DNA from 2 places in the Mesorhizobium sp. M0060 genome. Region 1 is predicted to be linked to the other one. Evidence: riboswitches for the same ligand, from Rfam matches in the RefSeq annotation. Region 1 holds a riboswitch; the other holds the start of a gene.
What was found. Region 1 has a riboswitch for thiamine pyrophosphate ahead of thiB (thiamine ABC transporter substrate binding subunit). Riboswitches for the same ligand answer to the same signal wherever they lie in the genome.
Positions count from the first base shown of each region.

Region 2: another riboswitch for thiamine pyrophosphate. It lies ahead of thiC (phosphomethylpyrimidine synthase ThiC); the one in region 1 lies ahead of thiB (thiamine ABC transporter substrate binding subunit).

Region 1 covers NZ_JAMYUP010000002.1:71,201-81,927, forward strand. The annotation lists gene NKJ94_RS02620 (amino acid ABC transporter ATP-binding protein) at 1-347, opposite strand, end outside; gene NKJ94_RS02625 (ABC transporter permease subunit) at 344-1,024, opposite strand; gene NKJ94_RS02630 (amino acid ABC transporter substrate-binding protein) at 1,147-1,920, opposite strand; gene NKJ94_RS02635 (RNA polymerase factor sigma-32) at 2,247-3,104, shown strand; gene NKJ94_RS02640 (M48 family metalloprotease) at 3,120-4,589, opposite strand; gene thiQ (thiamine ABC transporter ATP-binding protein) at 4,844-5,635, opposite strand; gene thiP (thiamine/thiamine pyrophosphate ABC transporter permease) at 5,632-7,251, opposite strand; gene thiB (thiamine ABC transporter substrate binding subunit) at 7,503-8,516, opposite strand; TPP riboswitch at 8,560-8,674, opposite strand; gene NKJ94_RS02660 (thiamine diphosphokinase) at 8,802-9,446, shown strand; gene NKJ94_RS02665 (ABC-F family ATP-binding cassette domain-containing protein) at 9,462-10,727, shown strand, end outside.
Region 2 covers NZ_JAMYUP010000046.1:978-11,704, reverse strand. The annotation lists gene NKJ94_RS28495 (methyltransferase) at 1-338, shown strand, start outside; gene NKJ94_RS28490 (hydroxymethylpyrimidine/phosphomethylpyrimidine kinase) at 1,064-1,825, opposite strand; gene NKJ94_RS28485 (thiamine phosphate synthase) at 1,816-2,421, opposite strand; gene NKJ94_RS28480 (thiazole synthase) at 2,418-3,191, opposite strand; gene thiS (sulfur carrier protein ThiS) at 3,193-3,390, opposite strand; gene thiO (glycine oxidase ThiO) at 3,359-4,360, opposite strand; gene thiC (phosphomethylpyrimidine synthase ThiC) at 4,357-6,192, opposite strand; TPP riboswitch at 6,297-6,413, opposite strand; gene NKJ94_RS28460 (ISAzo13-like element transposase-related protein) at 7,079-7,435, opposite strand; gene NKJ94_RS28455 (SRPBCC family protein) at 7,362-7,883, opposite strand; gene NKJ94_RS28450 (ArsR/SmtB family transcription factor) at 7,864-8,226, opposite strand; gene NKJ94_RS28445 (TetR/AcrR family transcriptional regulator C-terminal domain-containing protein) at 8,146-8,625, shown strand; gene NKJ94_RS28440 (NAD(P)/FAD-dependent oxidoreductase) at 8,910-10,232, opposite strand; gene NKJ94_RS28435 (ABC transporter permease) at 10,244-10,727, opposite strand, start outside.

The DNA.
Region 1 (10,727 bases):
TTGGGCCATTTCAGCACCGTCACCAGCCCCTCCATGATGTTCTCGATCGCGGTGCGATGCGGAAACAGCTGGAAATTCTGGAACACCATGCCGGTCTGCAGCCGCAGCCGCTGGATATCCCTGGTCGAGACCCTGCCGCCGGGGTGGAATTCGAGTGCATCGTCGCCGATCCGCACAGTGCCTGAAGTCGGCAGCTCGAGCAGGTTGATGCAGCGCAAAAGCGTGCTTTTCCCGCCGCCCGATGGTCCGACGAGCGCCGTGACGCTGCCTTCCTCGATGGTGACGGTCACACCCTTCAGCACCAAATTGTCGCCGAAACGCTTTTCAATGTTGGTGAGGCCGATCATGCGCGCGCCTCCAGGAAGCCGCCATAGCGGTTCAGCCTTGTTTCCAGCCGCGCTTGCAAGGCCGACAGCACGGAGCTCATGACCAGATAGAGGGCCGCTGCCTCGACATAGAGGATCAGCGGCTCATAGGTGGTGGCGACGATGCGCTGCGCTGCCTGGAACATCTCCGGCACGGTGATGGCGGCGGCGAGCGAAGTGTCCTTGACCAGCGAGATGAAGGTGTTGGACAGCGGCGGCACGGCGACGCGCCCTGCCTGTGGGAGAATGGTGCGCCGCATTGCCTGGGCCCAGGTCATGCCGATCGAATAGGCTGCCTCCCACTGGCCCTTGGGCACCGAACCGATGACGGCGCGGATGATTTCCGACGAATAGGCACCGATGTTCAAGGTGAAGCCGATCAGTGCTGCCGGAAAGGCGTCGAGCAGGATGCCGACCGATGGCAGGCCATAGAAGATAAGGAACAGTTGCACGAGAAGCGGCGTGCCGCGGAAGATCCAGACGTAGAAGCGAACCACGGCGACCAGCGGTTTGGGACCGAACAGGCGGACAAGCGCCACGACCAGGCCGAGGACAAGACCGAATGCAAACGACAGCAGCGTCAACGGCACGGTGAAGATCAGTGCAGCCCACAGCAGCGTAGGCAGGGATTCCAGCATCAATTGCAGCCAGTGCGGCACGAAGGCTCCTCCTTGCCAGATTGCCGTCGCTCATATCACGCGAAAGCGGCGGGCCGTCAAAGACAGCTCGCCGCGACATGAACGACGCGGGCCGGCATTCGGCCCACACGAGAAAAGCCGTTTTACTTCGAAACGTCCTGGCCGAAATAGGTGTCGGCGATCTTCTGGTAGGTGCCGTCGGCCTTGATGTCGGCCAGCGCCTTATTGATGGCGGCCACCAGTTCCGGATCGCCCTTGCGCACGATGACGCCGGAATAGTCGGCGTTTTCTTCCTGCGCGGCAATCTTCACATTGGCGTCGGGCTTGTGCTTCTTGAAGTCGAGGAAGGACAGGCTGTCGTTGATGGTGGCGTCGGCGCGGCCGGTGAGAAGCAGCTGGATCGACTGGTCGAAGCCGTCGGTGCCGACGAGCTCGGCGCCGTTGGTTTCAGCCAGCTTGCCGAAATTCGAGGTCAGCGACTGCGCCGCCTTCTTGCCCTTGAGGTCGGCGAAACTCTTGATGTCGGTGTTGTCGCCGCGCACGATCAGCACCGCCTTGGAGGCGATGTAAGGATCGGAGAAATCATATTTGGCCTTGCGCGCCTCGGTGATGCCGACTTCGTTGATGACGGCATCGTAGCGGTTGGCGTCGAGACCGGCGATCAGTCCGTCCCATTTGCCTTCGAGGAACTGGGCCTTGACGCCGAGGCGCTCGGCGATGGCCCGCGCGATCTCGACGTCGAAGCCGACCAGCGCGCCGGAAGCATCATGATAAGTGAAGGGCGCATAGGTTCCTTCCGTGCCGACCTTGAAGACGCCGGACTGCTTGATCTGGTCGAGATTGGCGCCGGCATGACTGGCGGCGATGGCCAGAACCTGCAGCGTTCCGGCGATGATGAGCGATTTGAGCCATGTCATTTTTCTGTGATCCCGTCCTTGGCCGATGTCCGGCGTCATTGCGAGTGCCGGAAAATGACAGATGCGCGATGCCAGAATAAGAAACTAAATTTCAAAAATCTCGCGCCCTTGAAATCCCATTCTCAACCAGCATCTCCCGGCGCCATCCGGCTGAGTCAAGGCCGGTGGCGAATCGCCTGGAAACAGCGCAATCGACATGACAGTCCGGGGGAACATTCCCCCGCATGGCACGTTCTTGGCTGTTGTAGGGCGCGGCGCCGCCATTTCAACCATCGGCGCCAACTCACGATTCGATCGCACCGCAACGCCTGAAGCAGGAGCGCGGCATGATGCAAGACAGTGCAGGACGGACCATGGTTCGCGCGGCGATGAAAGCCCCTTATCTGGAACGTGACGAAGAGCATCTCCTGGCGCTGCGCTGGAAGGAAAACAATGACCAGCACGCGCTGCACTGCATCACCGTCGCGCATATGCGGCTGGTCATTTCCATGGCGTCGCGGTTCCGCCACTACGGCCTTCCGCTGGGCGACCTGATCCAGGAAGGCCATGTCGGACTGCTGGAGGCCGCGGCCCGTTTCGAGCCGGAGCGCGAGGTGCGGTTCTCGACCTATGCGACCTGGTGGATCCGCGCGTCGATGCAGGATTATATCCTGCGCAACTGGTCGATCGTGCGCGGCGGCACCAGTTCGGCGCAAAAGGCGCTGTTCTTCAACCTGAGGCGCCTGCGCGCCCGCCTGGCAAACGGCGCCGAGCAGACGTCGAATGCCACGCTCTACCGCGAAGTGTCGGCGGCTCTCGGGGTTTCCGAGGCCGATGTGGCGATGATGGATTCCCGCCTTTCGGCACCCGACAGCTCGCTCAACACGCCGCTTGCCGACGATGCGGGCGCAACCGAGCGGATGGAGTTCCTGGTTTCGGATGATCCGCTGCCCGACGAGGTCGTCGGCGACACGATCGATGTCGAACGCCGCTCTGTCTGGCTGAAGACGGCGCTCGGCGCGCTCAATGCGCGAGAACTCAGGATTATCGAGGAGCGCCGGCTGAGCGACGAGGGCGCGACGCTCGAAGCACTCGGCGAGACGCTCGGCATCTCCAAGGAACGTGTCCGCCAGATCGAGGCGCGCGCCATGGAAAAACTCAAGGCGGCGCTGGTGAAGCAGAATCCGGAATTTCTCGCAGCCTGAAAATCGCGTCGGCTGCTATTTGTCCGTGACGATCTTGACCTTGTCGCCGGCCGAGACGGCGGCACCCGGTGACAGCGCATTGAGCACCCTGAACAAATCCAGCTTGCGGTCGACGCCGACCATCTGTGCGGCCAGGGAGCCCATTGTCTGGCCGGGCTGCACCGTGACGATGCGGATACGCAGCGGCTTCAACGCCGCCTTCTCGGCAGCACTCAGGATACGGAACGAGCCGCTGACCGAGCGCGCCACCGTGCTCAGCGAAGTGCTGGCCGAAGGTGCCGCGGTCAGCAAGCGGTAGACCTGGCCGCCGGCGCGGATCACCGCAATATCGAATTGCCAGCCATCGGCGCCGGCATGCGCGGTCGCCGCTTCGTTGCCGTTGATCGTCTCCTGGCGCACGCTGCTGTCGTCGAGGCCGGCAACCCAACCGCTGCGGATGTAGTCGGTCAGCGAGCGGCCCTTGTCGATCGAAACACCGTCGAAGCGGATCGCCATGTCGCCCGGGCCGGTCGCCGTCACCGCCGCTGCCGAATTGTCGATGATGAAGCCGTTGGGCACCGAGAACGACACGCCGAGGCCAGGATGCAGGAAGGTTTCGCCGCGCACATAGCCTTCCTCCGGTGTGTCGCCGTAAAGCAGCCCGTCTACGCCGGAAAGGAATGAATCGCGGTCGCGCGACCCGACACCGGGCGCGCCGAACTGGCGGGCGTGACGCTGCGCGAGATCGATACGCTGCGGCGTATTGGGGTGCGTCGCCAGGAAGTCGAGGCTGGCGTCGGTGGCGCCGCTGATCGAGCGGAAATCGGTATAGGCCGACATCGACTGCAGGAAGCGGCCGGCGGCGTAGGGATCGAAACCGGCTTCGCCGATCGATTTGATGCCGATGGCGTCGGCCTCCAACTCCTGATTGCGCGAGAACTGGGCCAGCCTCAACTTGCCGCGGATCAGCGCCGCCTTGGCCGTCGGGTTGTCGCCGAGCACATCCGAAACCACCTTGGTCGCCAAGCCCTCTTCGGCTTCCAGCTGCTGGCGCTGCAGGCCGTGATTGGCCGTAACGTGGCCCATCTCATGCGCAATGACGGCGGCAAGCTCGGCTGAATCGTTGGCCAACGCCAGCAGTCCGCGGGTGATGTAGAGATAGCCGCCCGGCAGCGCGAAGGCATTGACGTTGGGCGAGTTGAGGATGGTGATGCGGTAGGTCTGGGTCGGGTTGGCCGACACCACGGTCAGTCTGCCGACGATCTTGGCCACCATGCGCTCGAGCTTGGGGTCGGAATATTCTCCGCCATAGGTGGCGAGGATGCGCGGGTGCTGCGCCTTCGCCAGTTGGGCGAGCTTGCCGTTGGCGGCGACGTTGTCGACCGTGATCGGCTTGTCTGAGGGCTGAAAGCCTGATTCCTGCACGTCGGGAGGCGTGAACATCTGGCAGCTTGCCAGCGCCACGGCAAGACCGGCCAGCGCCAGAAAGCGCGCCAGCGGTTTCACCCTCCGATTGTCGATGCCGGTCGGCAGATCGGCTTCCTTTCAAGTCCTGGCACGTGACCGCGAAAATCGGGCGCGATTTCCGGAAAGCATCACGCGCAAAATCAAGTGCTACGGCGTCCTTCGTGCGTCCGACAGATACGAGGCAGCAAGGGCAAATCACGGTCTAAGCCGGACCAACTCCTGGCGGACCTAGCCACACTACCTCGACCATGGCAAGCAAGCGCCGCTTCGCCTTCCGCCGGTTTGACCATAAATTATGTCCGCTTCCGGGCAACATCTCGTGATCCAGCCGCAAACGGACCCGAGCCGATATAGCGTCGGAATGCCTCCGGTCCAGCCCCGACGAAAAAATCGGCGGCGGTGCCCGTCGCGGCAACCGTGCCACCATCCAGGAAAACCATGTTTCGGCCGATACGGCGCGCATCGTCCGGCTGGTGCGTGACGAATAGCACCGTCATGCGCTGCTCCGAATGGACGTCGGCCACCAGGTCGAGCATGTCGTCGCGCAGTGCCGGTCCGAGCGAAGCGAACGGCTCGTCGAGCAACAACACCGGCCGGTCGCGCACTAGGACCCGGGCGAGCGCGACGCGCTGCCGCTCGCCGCCCGAGAGTTCGCGCGGCAGCCGGCTTTCCTTGCCGGCAAGGCCGACGCGCTTCAGCGCTGCGGCGATTGCGGCGCGATCGGCGTCGTTCAGCCTGAGCGAAGGCGAGCGGCCGAGCCCGACATTCTGCTCGAGGGAAAGATGGGCAAACAAGTTGTTTTCCTGAAATACCATCGACACCGGCCGCTCTGAAGGCGGCGCAGTGCTGACGTCGGCGCCGCCGATCAGCACGCGGCCCGACCGCGGCACCTCGAAACCGGCCACCAGATTGAGCAGCGTCGACTTTCCCGAACCGCTCGGCCCCATGATGGCGGTGATTTCCGACGCCGGGAAATCGACGTCGAATATAAGCGGCGTTTCACCATAGCTGAACGAGACATTGTCGAGCCGCACGGCCGCGCTTTTTTCCACCGAAATGGACCGTTCCGGGCTGATCGGCATCATGATTTCTCTCTCCTTCCCAGCCAGTCCGCGGTCAGCACCAGTGCCAGGCAGACAAGGCCGAGCAGCAGCGCCAGCCCGGCCGCATCCTCGGTGCGGTAGCTGCCCATGCGCGCCAGCAGCAGATAGGGCAAGGTCTGCACGGAATCGCTGCCGAACAGCGCAATGACGCCGAGATCGCCGAGCGACAGCGCCATGGCGAAAGCGAAGCCGGTGGCGAGCGGCCGCCGCAGCGACGGCCAGTCGACCAGCCGCAACCGGTTCCAGCCCGAGATGCCAAGCTGTGCACAGAGCCGTTCGTGGCGTTCGCTCGCCGCGTCATAGGCAGGGCGGATAGCGCGGATGGCGAACGGCATCGCCATCACCGCATTGACCGCAACCACCATGACAGGGGCGATCGCAAAGACATCGCTGACGGTGCGCAGGAGCAGGAACCAGCCGGCACCGATGACAATGGGCGGCACCACCAGGACGAACCCCGCACCGGTGTCGGCCAGATGTTCGAGCAGCGTCCGCCTGCCGGTCCGCCGGGTGAGTGCCAGCGCCCGGCGCGCCATGACCAGCGACAGCGACAACGCCAAGGAGAGCAGCGCCGATAAGAGGGAGAGCATGGCACTGGTCGCCGTCGCTTGCCGCACCGCGCTCTCGCCGGCCAGGCGGCCGAGATCGGCGCCAAGCCCGGCCGCCAGCGTGGCCGCCATCGGCCCGGCGACGAACAGCAGTGCCAGCCCGATCACCAGCGCGTTCAGCACGGTCTCGGCCGCACCAGCTGAAAAATACCGGCGCGGCGCAACCGGCAGATTGGCGTCGCCGGTCATATTGGCGCCAAGCCGCGTCAATGCCAGCACCACGACAAAGGTCAGGGCAATTTGCAGCAAGGTCAGCGTCACCGCCCGCGCCGGGTCGAAGTCGAAACGCAGCGCCTGGTAGATAGCAACCTCCAGCGTCGTCGCACGCGGCCCGCCACCCAGCGTAAGCACGATGGTGAAGGAGGTGATGCAGAGCATGAAGACGAGCCCGGCGATGCCCGGCAGGGCCGCACGCAGCGTTGGCCATTCGATCAGCCGGAAGGCCGGCGCCGCGCCCATGCCAAGCTGGCTCGCCAGCCGCCATTGGTCGGCCGGCACCGTCTGCAACGCTTCCAGGAACAGCCGCGTTGCCAGCGGCAGGTTGAAGAAGACATGGGCGACGAGAATGCCCGACAGACCATAGATGCCGGGCCAGCTCTGGCCGCCAATCGCGCCGAGCATGCCGGCGAAAAACCCAGCGCGGCCATAGAGTGCCAAGACGCCGAGTGCGGCAACAATGGCCGGCAGCGCCAGCGGCACGGCGAAAAGCTGCAGGATAAAGCCTCGCCCGAAAAACTGTGGATGCCGCGACAGGGCACGCGCGACGAACAGCGCTGGTGCGACGGAGAGCAGGGTCGACAACAGAGCCTGCCAGAGCGTGAAACGGGCGACCCGGAAGAGATAGGAATCGAAAGCCGAGACAGCACCGGAAGGGTCGCGTGCGGCTTCCAGGACGAGCCCTGCGAAGGCGCCGCCGATCAGCAGCGCGATGGCGGCGAGCGCGACTGTGCCAGCGGTGACGCGGGAGTCCGATGATGACGCGCGTTGCACGCTAGACCGCCAGATTCGAGATTCTTAGCGAGGACGGCGTTCCTTCGCGCCCCCCTCTGTCCTGCCGGACATCTCCCCCACTTGGGGGGAGATCGGCAGCGTCCGCGCCTCGCTCAGTCCTGCAACGTTGGAGATTGGCGAAAGCCGAAATGACGGCCAATCTCCCCCCTCGTGGGGGAGATGCCAAGCTTTGGCAAAGAGGGCAGGACAGAGGGGGGCGCCGTAGAGCGAACATCTTCGTCGGTGAAAGCCTACTTGCTCATCACCGCCAGCCACTCGTCGACCCAAGCCTTGCGATTTGCCGCCACCTCCTCCGAGCTGAACAGCAAGGTTTTGGTCGGTTTGACGAGCTTGTCGAAAGCCGGGTTGAGCGGCTTGTCGGTCTTGCCGGCCGGGAACATCCAGTTGGTCTCGGGAATGACGTCCTGGAATTTCGGCCCGGTCATGAAGGCCATGAACTTTTCCGCCAGCGGATTCTTCGCGCCCTTGGTGGTGATCCCAGCGACCTCGATCTGCAGATATTCGCCTTCCTCGAAGGACGCCGCCTGGTAGCGCTCGGTGTTTTCGGCAACCATGTGATAGGCCGGCGAGGTGGTGTAGGACAGCACCATCGGCGCCTCGCCCTTGGTGAACAGGCCGTAGGCCTCGCTCCAGCCCGGCGTTACCGTGAGCACCTTTGCCCTGAGCTTGGCCCAGGCTTCCGGCGCCTTGTCGCCATAGACCGACTTGACCCACAACAGCAGGCCAAGGCCCGGCGTCGAGGTGCGCGGATCCTGGATGACGATCTTGTCGCCGGCATCGCCCTCGACCAATTCCCTGAGGCTCTTCGGCGGGCTCTTCAGTTTTTCGGTATCGTAGACGACGGCGAAATAGCCATAGTCGAACGGCACGAAAATACCGTCGCTCCAGCCGCCCGGCACGCTGACGTCCGACACGGCGCCATGCGGCGAAAACAGGCCGGTTGCCTTGGCATCTGCGGTCAAATTGGTATCGAGGCCAAGCACGATATCGGCTTTGGTCGCGGCGCCTTCCAGCTTCACACGGTTGAGCAGCGCGACGCCGTCGGCGACCGAGACGAATTCGACGACGCAGCCGCACTCGGCCTCGAAAGCCTTCTTCACCGCCGGTCCCGGACCCCAATCGGCGGTGAAGCTTTCATAGGTATAGACGGTCAGCTTATCCTGTGCCGATGCCTGCCCTGGCAGGGCGAGCGCGGATGCTGCAAGCAGGACAATCGAGACAAGAGAGTGGAAAAAACTGCGCATCGGCGCCTCCTTCGTTCGCGTTGAAAGGAATTGAGGCGTCGGGCTGTCCGAAACGTCTAATCCCTCCGCCGGTACAAACCGGATCAGGTTCAGCGGGTTGGCAGTCTTGCCTCTCAGCCGGTCCGCGAAGATCGCGTCCGGCACCCCGTTAGAGCGTTTCGACACATAGGCCCGGCCGAAGTGCCGCGCAAGCGGAAGTTTGCCGGGCATCCAAAGCGCGGCCTTCCGTTTCGTCTGCCGTTTCATCTTCCGTTTCCGGGGCAGGGCTGGTAAGGGCCACGAGATATGAGCACATTCACCATCCTGCTTGGCGGCGATCTCATCCGCACGCCGCTGCTCGACCGCCAGGTCGCCGGCACGCGCGTCATTGCCGCCGATGCCGGCATCGGCCATGCCCGTATGCTGGGCCTGAGGCCGGAACTCTGGGTCGGCGATTTCGATTCCGTGCCTGCCGATTTGCCGGAGGATCTGGCCGCCGTGCCACGGCAGGTGTTTCCCGCTGAAAAGGACAAGACCGACGGTGAACTCGCTATCGCCGCCGCGCTCGAACGCGGTGCGACCAGCCTTGTGCTCGCAGGCGCCTTCGGCGGCAAACGCACCGACCACATCTTCCTGCATCTGGCGCTGAGCGTCCGGCTGGCGGAAGGCGGAACGGAAGTGCTTTTGACCAGCGGCGCACAGGAAGGCATTCCTTTGCTGCCTGGAAAGACCGGCTTCGACTATGTCGACGGCACGCTGTTTTCGGTGCTCGGCTTTTCGGATCTCGCCGGCCTGACAGTCACCGGCGCCAAATGGCCGCTCGACGATGTCGAGGTTGCGTTCGGCTCGTCGCTAACCATTTCCAACGAGGTCAAGGGCCGGCTCGAAATCGCGCTGGCCAGCGGCCGCGCGCTGCTGCTCGCGCATCCCTACCCTCTTCCGGAAAGCTGAGCCCAGAAAGCTGACATGGCGCCGCCGCTTCTCAATCTCGACGGGATAAAGCTGACCTTTGGCGGCACGCCGCTGCTCGACGGTGCCGCCCTGACGGCCTCAGTTGGCGACAAGATCGCCCTGGTCGGCCGCAACGGCTCTGGCAAGTCGACGCTCCTCAAGATCGCCGCCGGGCTGATCGAACCACAGGACGGCGAAGTCTTCCGCCAGCCATCAGCGACCGTGCGCTACTTGCCGCAGATGCCCGACATGGACGGCTTTGCGACTGTCCGCGCCTATGTCGAGGCGGGGCTCGGGCCGGCCGACGATCCTTACCGCGCCACCTATCTGATGGAGCATCTCGGCCTATCCGGCGAGGAACGGCCGAACGATCTCTCCGGCGGCGAGGCGAGGCGCGCCGCGCTCGCCCGCGTCATGGCGCCGGAGCCCGACATTCTCCTCCTCGATGAACCGACCAATCACCTTGACCTTTCGGTTATCGAATGGCTGGAGGAGGAGCTTGCCCGCACCTCCTCGGCACTGGTCGTCATCTCGCATGACCGGCGTTTTCTCGAACGCGTGTCGCGCGCCACAATTTGGCTCGACCGCGGCCAGACCCGCCGTCTCGACAAGGGCTTTGCCTATTTCGAGGAATGGCGCGACATCGTGCTGGAGGAGGAAGAGCGCGAGCAGCACAAGCTCGGCCGCCAGATCGTGCGCGAGGAGCACTGGCTGCGCTATGGCGTGACGGCAAGGCGCAAGCGCAACATGCGCCGGCTCGGTGAGTTGCAGACCATGCGCCAGCGCTTTCGCGGCCATCGCGGCGCCGAGGGTGCGGCGACGATGATAGCCAGCGACGCCGCCGAATCCGGCAAACTGGTGATCGAAGCCAAGAACATCGAGAAGAGCTTTGGCGATCTGACCGTGGTCAGGGGATTTTCGACCCGCATCCAGCGCGGCGATCGCGTCGGCCTGGTCGGGCCGAACGGCGCCGGCAAGACGACGCTATTGAAGATGCTGACCGGCGAATTGAAGCCGGACGCAGGCACGGTGCGGCTCGGCACCAATCTGGAGATCGCCACGCTCGACCAGAAGCGCGAAGCCGTCGACCCGCAGGAGACGCTGGCGCAGTATCTGACCGACGGGCGCGGCGAGAACCTCGTCATCAATGGCGAGCAGCGGCATGTCGTGTCCTACATGAAGGACTTCCTGTTCAAGCCGGAACAGGCGCGCACGCCGGTGCGCGAGCTTTCGGGCGGCGAGCGGGCGCGGCTGATCCTCGCCCGCGTTTTGGCGCGGCCG
Region 2 (10,727 bases), on a different contig from region 1:
ACATAACTGTCGCACCATCGATCGGTCGGCACGATCTGGCGATTGTCGTCCAGGTCCTTCCGCCGGACCAGGCGCGCAGTTCGATCCTGAACGCGGCGCGTTGCCTCACACCCGGAGGCGAGATCGCAATTGCGGGGTGGGGTGTCGTCGATGACGACCGCCTCGGCCCGCCTGAGGGTGTCTTTCTGAATCTCACCTTCTTGAACCTCTATCGCCACGGCGAATCGTACACTGAAGGTCAGTATCGCGCGTGGATGACCGAGGCTGGATTCCGGGATATCTCCAGGTCGCGCCTGACGGACGGCTGCACGTTGTTTCGTGCGCGCCTCACGGGCTGATAGTGGCTGAATGGTTGGTTTCGGACGCAAGGCTCTCCGAGGCGCCCCGACCCTATCCGGGCAGCCTTGCAACCTTCAGCGCCGAGAGCGTTCGCTCGAGGTTCTCCGTCTCGCGATAGCGGAGCGCGTACATCGGCGAGAGTGAAGTCGGGAGACTTCCTTCGCAAACTCTCCACCAGCAGCCGCGCTTCGGCCGGTCGTCCGGCGAAGTCCTCGACTGTTGCGAGCAGGACGTATAGCGTTGTTGCAGAACTTAACCGTGCGGCGATCGGCGGGGTTTCGGATACTGCGACCTATTCTGTCGCAGATTTGGATTCAATCAGTTATGTGACGGTATTTTTGACGGTATCCAAAAATTTGAAAAATAATTCCTTTTTGGAATCAATAGTTTAGTTTTCCAGGATACAATGGAGTGAGAGTAGAGGGAACTGCGGCCGCAGTGTAGAAACGGCAGCCCTATCGATCCCCATTTTTCAGTGCGCGCCTTTTGCCTGCGACCAATTTCCTGCACTCCTTCCTGACCGCTTGGCCGATCTGACATGTCGTTGCCTCGGAAGTAAATCCCGTTCAGTCTCGCAGAGGGCTACAGCGTGCTATGGCGTGCGAATCGGCGGCCTGCTTCGCGCCCATGACAGCATTCAACGACTTAGGTGTCGAAAGACGGACATCGGCTTAGGCGGGCGAACGGTTACCCTCGGCCGATCGACTTGACCATAAGGCCACGGTCATTCGGCTGCATTCTTCTGGAGCTTCTCGAACACAAACAGCTTGCCTTCGCGCACGCTGTCTTCGAGTGGGCTCGCCTTCGCTAGGTGCGCCGCAATCGCGCTGGCCAGCATGCAGCCCGTCCCGCGCATCGATGCGGGAAGGCGTGGCGAGTCGAAGCGGATTGGTTCCTGATCGCGCCTCAACAGAATATCTATCGAACGGGGTCCCGCAGCGTGGCCACCCTTGATCAGCAGGGCCCGCGCGCCAGCTACCAGCAATTCCCGTCCCTGTCTCACCGCGCCGCTCTCATCCGCCGCCGGTTCCGCGCCAACAAGGAGCGCCAGTTCGAGGAGATTGGGTGTCACGAGGCGGCAAAGCGGCATCAGATCACGCTTCATGACGGCGACGGCATCGGCTTCCAGGAGCGCCCGGCCTGAGGTGGAGGCCAGCACCGGGTCGAGTACTGCCGGCACTTGCGGATTTTCGCGCAGCACAGCGACAACGGCAACGACGATCTCGGCCGTCGCGAGCATACCGATCTTGATGGCCGCCACTTCGTTGGCCTGCAGCGAGGCGCGCATCTGATCGGCCACCAAGTTCGGTGACGAATGACTGATTTCCATGACGGCTTCGTGCGTTTGCACCGTCAGCGCGGTGACAGCAAGACAGGTGCGCACGCCAATGGAAGCGATCGTCTCGATATCGCGTGCTATTCCGGCGCCGCCGCTGGAGTCCGATCCACCGACGACGAGCACATGCGGTTCTCGCCTCAGCGCCATCGCTTTGTCTTTTCGATCCATTCTCGCGTGCGCGCTTCGGGATCGGCGTTCAATGTGATGTCGGTGACCACTGCCGCGCTGTCTGCGCCAGCCTCGAAAACACCGTCGAGCCGCTTAGGGTTGAGGCCGCCAATGGCGACCAATGGGATCGGCGCGACCCGGCGCTTCCACTCGCTGATCCGTTCGAGCCCTTGCGGCGCCCATTTCATCTTCTTCAGGATGGTGGGATAAATGGGGCCGAGCGCGACGTAGTTGGGCATGGCGGCCATGGCCGTTTCCAGTTCGACATGATCATGCGTGCTGACCCCGACCTTCACGCCGGCTGCCCGTATCCGCGCGAGGTCGGCGGATAGCAAATCCTCCTGGCCGAGATGGACGAAGTCGCAGCCTTCCTCGATTGCCAGGCGCCAGTGGTCGTTGACGATGAACCGGCATTGGTGCTGGGCGCATAAAGCCTTGGCCTTGCGGATCTCCGCGCGCAACCCGGCTTCATCCATGCTCTTGATGCGCAGCTGCACCAGCTTGACGCCGAGCGGCAACAGCCGTTCGATCCAGGCAGCGCTGTCGACGATCAGGTAGAAGGGATCGAGCTTCATGAAAAAACTGCCCTGCCGATCGTCGGCGTCGATGGCACGGCGACGTCGCGCGGTTCGAGCATTCCCGAGCTGAAAGCTTCACGACCGGCATCGACCGCCTTGCCGAACGCGCGCGCCATACCGACCGGATCGGCCGCCTTGGCGACTGCGGTGTTCAGCAGCACGGCATCAAAGCCGAGCTCCATGACGGTTGCCGCGTGCGACGGTCGTCCGAGTCCCGCATCCACAATCAGCGGGATACCTGGGAAATGTCCGCGCATAGAGCGCAGCGCCATGATGTTGACCGGCCCGAGGGCGGAACCGATCGGCGCGCACCACGGCATCAAGACCTTGCAGCCCGCTTCTAGCAGCCGCTCGGCAACGACAAGGTCGTCGGTGGTATAGGGGAATACCGCAAAACCGTCCTCGCACAGGATGCGGGCGGCTTCGGCCAGGCCGAACACGTCCGGCTGCAGCGTGTCGTGGTTGCCGATCACTTCGAGCTTGATCCAGGTCGTACCGAAGACTTCGCGCGCCATGTTCGCGGTCGTGACCGCCTCCTTGACGGAGTGGCAGCCGGCAGTGTTGGGCAGGATTCCTACGCCGAGCGAGCGGATCAACGAGCAGAATTTTTCGCCAGCCCTGCCGCCTGCCATCTCACGGCGCAACGAGACGGTCACCACCGACGTGCCCGACGCCTTGACTGCATCGGCAAGGATGGCCGGCGAAGGATATTGAGCGGTGCCGAGAAGCAGGCGGGACTGAAGCGTCATCCCGAGAAGATCGAACATGTTAGCCTCCCTGCATGGGCGAGAGGATTTCAATACGGTCGCCGTCGCTCAACTGGAATTCCGCCCGGTTGGCTTTGTGCACGAGGTCGCTGTTGACGGCCGTTGCGAGCCAATCGCCCTCATAATCGAGAGCGGCAAGCAGTTCGGCCAGCGTGGTGGCGGCAACCTCATGCGCTTCGCCGTTGACGATCAGTTTCATAACCAAGCTCCTTCGTTCCGTCTTGATGGAAAACCAGGTCGGCCGCCTGGCGCGCCATGGCGGGCGCAAGAAGAAAGCCATGGCGATAAAGCCCGTTGATCGCGACGGTGCCTCCACGTGCCTCGACACGCGGCAGATTGTCGGGAAAGGCAGGACGGACGCCGACACCGGTTTCAACGATCTCGGCCTCGCCAAAGGCCGGATGGAGGGCGTAGGCAGCACCCAGAAGCTCCATCATCGAACGGACCGTGACCGGCTCCCCGGATTGGCTTTCAATCATCGTCGCGCCGATCATGAACTGGGCGTCGGCACGCGGCACCACGTAGAGCGGAAAGCGCGGATGAAGCAACCGGACCGGGCGCGACAGCGAGATGTCGGGCGTGTGCAGGACCAGCATTTCGCCGCGAACGCCGCGCAGCCTGTTATCGACGGCGGCCATTCCCGTGCAGTCGATCTGACGATCGAAACCGGAAACATGCCGGGCGTCGGTGCCGAAGTGGACTTCGACACCCATGGCTGCAAGCTTGTCATGAAGTGCTGCCATCGCCTGGCGCGGGTCGAGATGAGCCTCATCGGGGAAGAGCAATCCGCGCCGGAAGCGGCCGGCTAAGTCGGGCTCCAAGATCGCAATCTCGTCTTTACCAACACGGCGATGCCCCGACGTGCGGCTGGCGAACCGGTCGAGTTCGCCAGTATCGCGCGGCGCGGCCACGACCAGTGTTCCGGCCCGCGTCACCTGACCCGGCAGTACCGCATTCCACCAGTTGGCGGCGTCGCGGCCAAGGTCCAGCACCGGCTGCTCAGCGCTTTCACGCTCGCACCATGGCGCCAGCATGCCGCCGGCGAACCACGACGCATTGCCACCAAGGCCATGCCGGATCTCGGCGACCGTGACCGTCGCGCCGCGGGCGGCGAGTTCGAAGGCGGCGGTGAGGCCGGCGACGCCGGCCCCTTTGACCAGCACCCTCATGACGGTTCCGGCGCCTCTGGCATGAGTGGCACGCCGGTCTCGCCAGCTGGCATGTAGAGATCGCCACCCTCGCGGTATTTCGCCGCCATCGCAGCCATGCCCTCCTTCTGTGCCTCGGCGCGAATGTCGTGGGAGATGCGCATGGAACAGAATTTCGGTCCGCACATCGAGCAGAAATGCGCCAGCTTGTGCGCCTCCTTGGGCAAGGTCTGGTCGTGAAAGGACCGCGCGGTTTCGGGGTCGAGCGACAGGTTGAACTGGTCCTCCCAGCGGAACTCGAAGCGCGCGCGGGAAAGGGCATCATCCCTGATTTTCGCCGCCGGATGACCCTTCGCCAGGTCGGCGGCGTGGGCGGCGATCTTGTAGGTGATCACGCCGGTCTTGACATCGTTGCGATCGGGAAGGCCGAGATGCTCCTTGGGCGTGACGTAGCAGAGCATGGCGGTGCCGAACCAACCGATCATGGCGGCGCCGATGCCTGAGGTGATGTGGTCATAGCCCGGCGCGATGTCGGTCGTCAGCGGCCCCAGCGTGTAGAACGGCGCCTCGCCACAGACAGCGAGCTGCTTGTCCATGTTCGCCTTGATCTTGTGCATCGGCACGTGGCCAGGGCCCTCGATCATCACCTGGCAATCCTTCGCCCAGGCGATCTTCGTCAGCTCGCCGAGCGTTTCCAGCTCGGCGAATTGTGCTGCGTCATTGGCGTCGGCGATCGAGCCGGGACGAAGACCGTCGCCGAGCGAGAAGGACACGTCATAGGCGCGGCAGATGTCGCAGATCTCCGCGAAATGCTCGTAAAGGAAGCTTTCCCGGTGATGGTGCAGGCACCATTTGGCCATGATCGAGCCACCGCGCGAGACGATGCCTGTGACCCGGTCAACGGTCAGCGGGATGTAGTGCAGCCGCACGCCGGCATGGATGGTGAAATAGTCGACGCCCTGTTCGGCCTGTTCGATCAGCGTGTCGCGGTAGACCTCCCAGGTCAGGTCCTCGGCGATGCCGCCGACCTTTTCGAGTGCCTGGTAAAGCGGCACCGTGCCGATCGGCACCGGTGAATTGCGCACGATCCAGTCGCGGATGTTGTGGATGTTGCGGCCGGTCGACAGGTCCATCACTGTATCGGCGCCCCAGCGGACCGCCCAGACCATCTTTTCGACCTCTTCGGCCATCGAGGAGGTGACAGCGGAGTTGCCGATATTGGCATTGATCTTGACCAGGAAATTGCGGCCGATGATCATCGGCTCACTTTCGGGATGATTGATGTTGGCGGGAATGATTGCCCGCCCGCGCGCCACTTCGTCACGCACGAATTCCGGCGTCACGAAATCGGGAAGCGCCGCGCCGAAGGCTTCGCCGTCGCGTTGCAGCTTGCCGCGGACGATCTCGCGGCCGAGGTTCTCACGGATGGCGACGAACTCCATTTCGGGCGTGATGATGCCGGCGCGCGCATAGGCAAGCTGGGTCACCACCTTGCCTGATCTGGCCCTGAGCGGCCGGTTGCGAACGGGAAATTCCGGCGTCAGGCGCTCGCCAGCGGCGAATCCATTGTCTTCCGGCCGGACATGGCGGCCGTCATAGGCTTCGACATCGCCACGCGCCAAAATCCATTCGTGGCGAAGTCGGGCGAGGCCTTTTTCGATGTCGGTTTCGACAGTCGGGTCGGTATAGGGGCCGGACGGATCGTAGACGGCGACAGGCGGTTCGCCCGCCGTCGGATGGACGGAGATTTCGCGCATCGGCACCCTGATCTGCGGATGGAGGACGCCGGACTTGTGGATTTTCCGAGAGGCGGGCAGCGGTCCCGTCGACACCGCGGGGGTGAGGGCATTCATCTTGAGGCTCCTTTGCTCATGCATTGGAGACCCAGTTCTGTGCCGGAAGGATGAAAAGACGCTTTGGTCGACCTGCTCGAAACAGGACCTCGGGCACGAACTCCCGCAAAGCGCTTGCACCGTCCCTACGCCAGTATGAACTGGATCAGGTTCAACGGGTCACTGCGCCGCGAAAGCCAGCAGTATCTCAGCCCCTTGCCGGGACTCCCCTGGTGAATGCATCGAAATTGAGCTGGCCAGCGCTATCTTGTCAAGCGCATTCGGGCCGCGGCGGTGATCGTCGGGCGATCAAACCGGGCAGAAAAGCTCGCGCAGGCGTCGGGACAAGTCCCTGAATATACCGCGCGGACGGTACTTTCTGCGAGTGTACCGTACTGGGGAGGAGTCCGTCGGTCTGCCGAAAACGCCGATAGTAGGCGATAGATGGATTCCCTCGGGCAGCCGAAATTCGTCAATCAAAAACCAAATTTTTGACGGTTATGCCTGACGGCAGCTGCGCAGAGCGCAAACAAATTGCTTCGCGAGATCAATGGGTTATCATGGGTTGAAACAATCGAGTGGGAATGACGGGGATAGCGTCGGATAGATTTGGATAGCGTTGCGTAGTCTTGTGATCGATAGCATGCGAATGACACGGATAGTCAGCCGTATCAGCCGGAGAATCGGGGCGTACGGTCTCAGCCTCACGACGTTTGTAAGAGCCGATCGGCTCAAGGTCACTCGATGATGTCATGATCAACTCTATGGACGCATTCAGGACGAGGACGTCGTAAGCGGGAACACGTTGCCTCTACGGGGCGTCGAGCATCGCGATAGCGCAATGTCAATTTTCCAATCACGCGCACGACCAACGCCAACGGTACTAACAAGGGAATTTGCGCCATGATCAAATCCGGCGTTCCATGCGCGATCTGATGACGTAGTCCCACTCGCCGTGAAACTCTTCGCACTCGACCTTCAGTTCTCGCAGTTCCTTCTTTGAGATATTCTTGCCGATGGGATAGCGCCGACGATCGAGTCGGACGCGCACGACGAGACCAACCTCGGTTGGTCGTGTTGCCAATGGGGTTGATGATGGTCTCGTAGGTCCGCAGAGGGCGGCGACGACCTCGTCGGGGTTCTCTTCCGCGTAGTGAAGAGCCAGGCGGCCGACCGCGAGATCGACGACTTCATGACCGCCCCACGCTCGCGCCCAGCGTGACGAGAAGCTCGTCCAGTTGCTCGAACGTCTCGCCCATCGCATCCGCCGCCCCGGTGCCGGCAGCGTCGAGAGCTTCCTTCGAGGGATAGAGTTCGTGCATGACCAGCAGCGTCTTGCCACCTTTTTCCTCGAAGGTCACCGTGGTGACGGGTCCACCGTCACCACCTTCGTCATTGGTCCAGACGAGGCGCGAGTGCGGTGTCACTTCGATATACCTACCGAAGAACTCGTCAGGGTTTGAGCCATCGTGGCCGAACACCAAACGGTACCTGCCCCCGACACGAACATCCATCTCGCAGGAACGCAGGAACATGCCCATCGACTTCGGCGCCCACCACTGCTTGAACAGCTCGGGCTTGGTCCACGCCTCGAACACGATGCGCGCCGGGCCGTTGAAGGTTCGCGTAACGACGAGCTCACGCTCGGACTTGCGTTCCACCGTCGTGCGGTTCTTCATGGGGGTGGGCTCACTATCTCTTCTTTCGTCCATCGACTTTCTCCTTCCGTTTCAATTCCTCGACAACCTTGTCCAACTCGTCGAAGCGTGCGTCCCAGAGCTGGCGGTACCTCTCGATCCATGCCGCCTCTTCCTCCAGTCCGCGCAGGCCGAGCTTGCAGGTCCGCACGCGCCCGACCTTCTCCGTGGTGACGAGCCCCGCCTGCTCCAAGACGCTGACATGCTTCTTCATGCCCGTGAGGGTCATGTGGAACTTCTCGGCAAGGTCCGTGATCGAAGCGTCTGCACGCCCGAGTTGCTCCAGAACGCCGCGTCGGTTGGCGTCCGAGAGCGCGGCGAACGAGGCATCGAGGCGGGGCCGGAAATACTGAACCATGTGGTTCAGTATTTAACACGCGGATTGGCGGCATGCAAGGGGAAGCCGAGCGCGCGCTGCGTTGCCGGCCGCCTTGTGCTCACGCCGCGCGTCATGCAACTGCGTCGCCTGGTGATCGGCGAGGTCGGCCGTTTCCCTGAACTGGCGAGGGCGCTCTTTGAGGGCGGACCCAGGCGCGCAATAGCGGCGATGGCAGTGCTGTTCGAGCGCTTGGCCGAGCGCGGCCTAATTGCGATCGATGATCCAGCTGCCGCTGCTTCCCAGTTCAATTGGTTGATTATGGGCGAGCCATTGAGCAGCGCCATGCTGTTGGGTGACGAGGCGATTCCAAAGCCAGCGGAGCTTCGACGACACGCCGCAGCCGGCGTGCACGTGTTCCTTGCGTCGTACGGCAAGTGAGGCACGCCACGGCGGTGAGCGGATGTCGGTCGCAATCAAACGGACCGCTCGGTCTTGGTTGACGGTCTTTCTCCGGCGCCAAGCGGGTCGCGATTCGTCGCGGCGCTATCGAAAGCCGACCGATCGATGCCGATAGTCGCTGAAATCGAGCGGATTTTGAATCGCCGAAATTCCCTTTTGAATTCAAGAGCGCAAATTTTTGACGGATCGAGGAGCGCATACCCTTGTCTGCCAGTGCCAGACTCAGGTCCGAAGGCGTCGCGAAATCTTCCATTCGATCCTGGCTAGGCGTGGGGTGGGAGTTGAGACCCGCTAGCCTTTGCCCGCAGCCAGTCCGAGACGCGATAGTATCGTAACATCGCGGCCGGAGCGAACGACATGAAGAAGGGTGCCCGCCGGAGCGGTTCGAGTTTCAGCGAAAGGTCTTTTTCAGGAACGCCCTTCGCCCATTCGCCGAGTATGCCGCCGAGCATGCTTCCGGTAGGCACGCCGCGACCGGATAGCCCCGTCAACGCGACGACGCCCGGCGCGAGTTGATAGAATCTCGGGATGGTGCGCTTCTGCATGTCCAACTCGCCGAACCAGAAATACTCCCATCTCAAGTCGCTGCTGAGCTGCGGATGGAGCCAGCGCAGGCGGTCGGACATGAGGCGATGCGTAAAGGCCAGGTCCCGGCCGCGCCGGCCCATCGGGAACATCGAGGCGACGATCCGTCCCTCGGCGTTGTACTTGTAGACAAAGATGTCGCCGCGGCCGTCATGCATCGTCGTGTCGCGCGGCAGGATGGTTTGGCGTTCGCTGGCGGTCAGCGGTTGGGTGGCGGCGACAAACACCCTCTGGATCCTGTAGGTCCGGTCGAGGCCGGGCCATCCGTCGACGGTGTAGGCGCCGGTCGCAAAGATGACCTTGTCGGCGACGACGGTTCCTTCGCCTGCGTGCACTGCCCAGGCACCATCCTGTCGCACGACATCGCGGACCGGCGACCCAGTGTGGATTGTGCCACCTTCCTCCATGACGGCACGTGCTAGGCCTCTTGCATATCCCAATGGATTGAGGTGACCGGCCTCGGAATGAAACCAGCCGCCATAATATCGCGGGCTGCCGGTCATCTCCTCGCTCGCCTGCCTGTCGAGCACCCGCGTCTTGGCGCCGACGGCATTGTATTGCTGCGCCTTTGCCTCGAGGTTGGCGACAGCGCCTGGCGTAAGCGCGCCCATGACGTAGCCGTTCTGTTGCCATTCGCAATCGATGCCATAGCGCTCGATCATCCCAGCGACTTGTTTGTTTGCCCCTGTCTGCCGGGCGATCAGCCGTTCGGCCCACGGCTCGCCCAGCATGGCACGCAGTTCGGGCAGGCTGTAATGGGTGAAGGTTGGCGTACAGTGGCCGGCATTGCGGCCCGAGCCGCCGAACCCGATCTCCTGGGCTTCGAGCAGAACGACGTCTATGCCGTCACGGGCGAGATCGAGTGCGGTGGTCAACCCGGTGTAGCCGCCGCCGACGATGCAGACGTCCGCCCGCCTGCGTCCTTGCAGAGGGCTGGTCTCTGGCGCCGGCGGCGCGGTCGCATACCAGAGCGAGACTTCAAACGGCGAAAACCTTGCCATTCCGGGCGGCCTCACAGCATGTCGCTTCGTGCGTCGAGCGCATCGCGCAATCCGTCGCCGATGAAGTTGAAACTGGTGACCGCCAGTGTGATTGCGGCACCAGGAACGATTGCCAGCCACGGCGCGCTGTCGAGATATTGCTGGGCGCCGTTCAGCATGTTGCCCCAACTCGGCAGCGGAGGCTGGATGCCGTAGCCGAGAAAGCTGACATAGGCTTCCAGAAGGATGGCGCGGGCAACGGTAAGCGTGGCCGCGACGATGATCGGACCGATCGCATTGGGCAACAGCTCGCGAAACATGATGTGGCTGTTGCTGAGCCCGAGCATGCGGGCGGCGACGACGAAGTCGCGTTCGCGCAACGAACGCACTTCCGCCTCCACGATGCGCGCGATTTCCATCCAGCTCGTTGCCGCGATGATCAGGGTGATCATGATCGGGCTCGGCTTGATGAAGGCCGCCATCGCCAGCAGCAGGAAGATGTTGGGAAAGGACAGC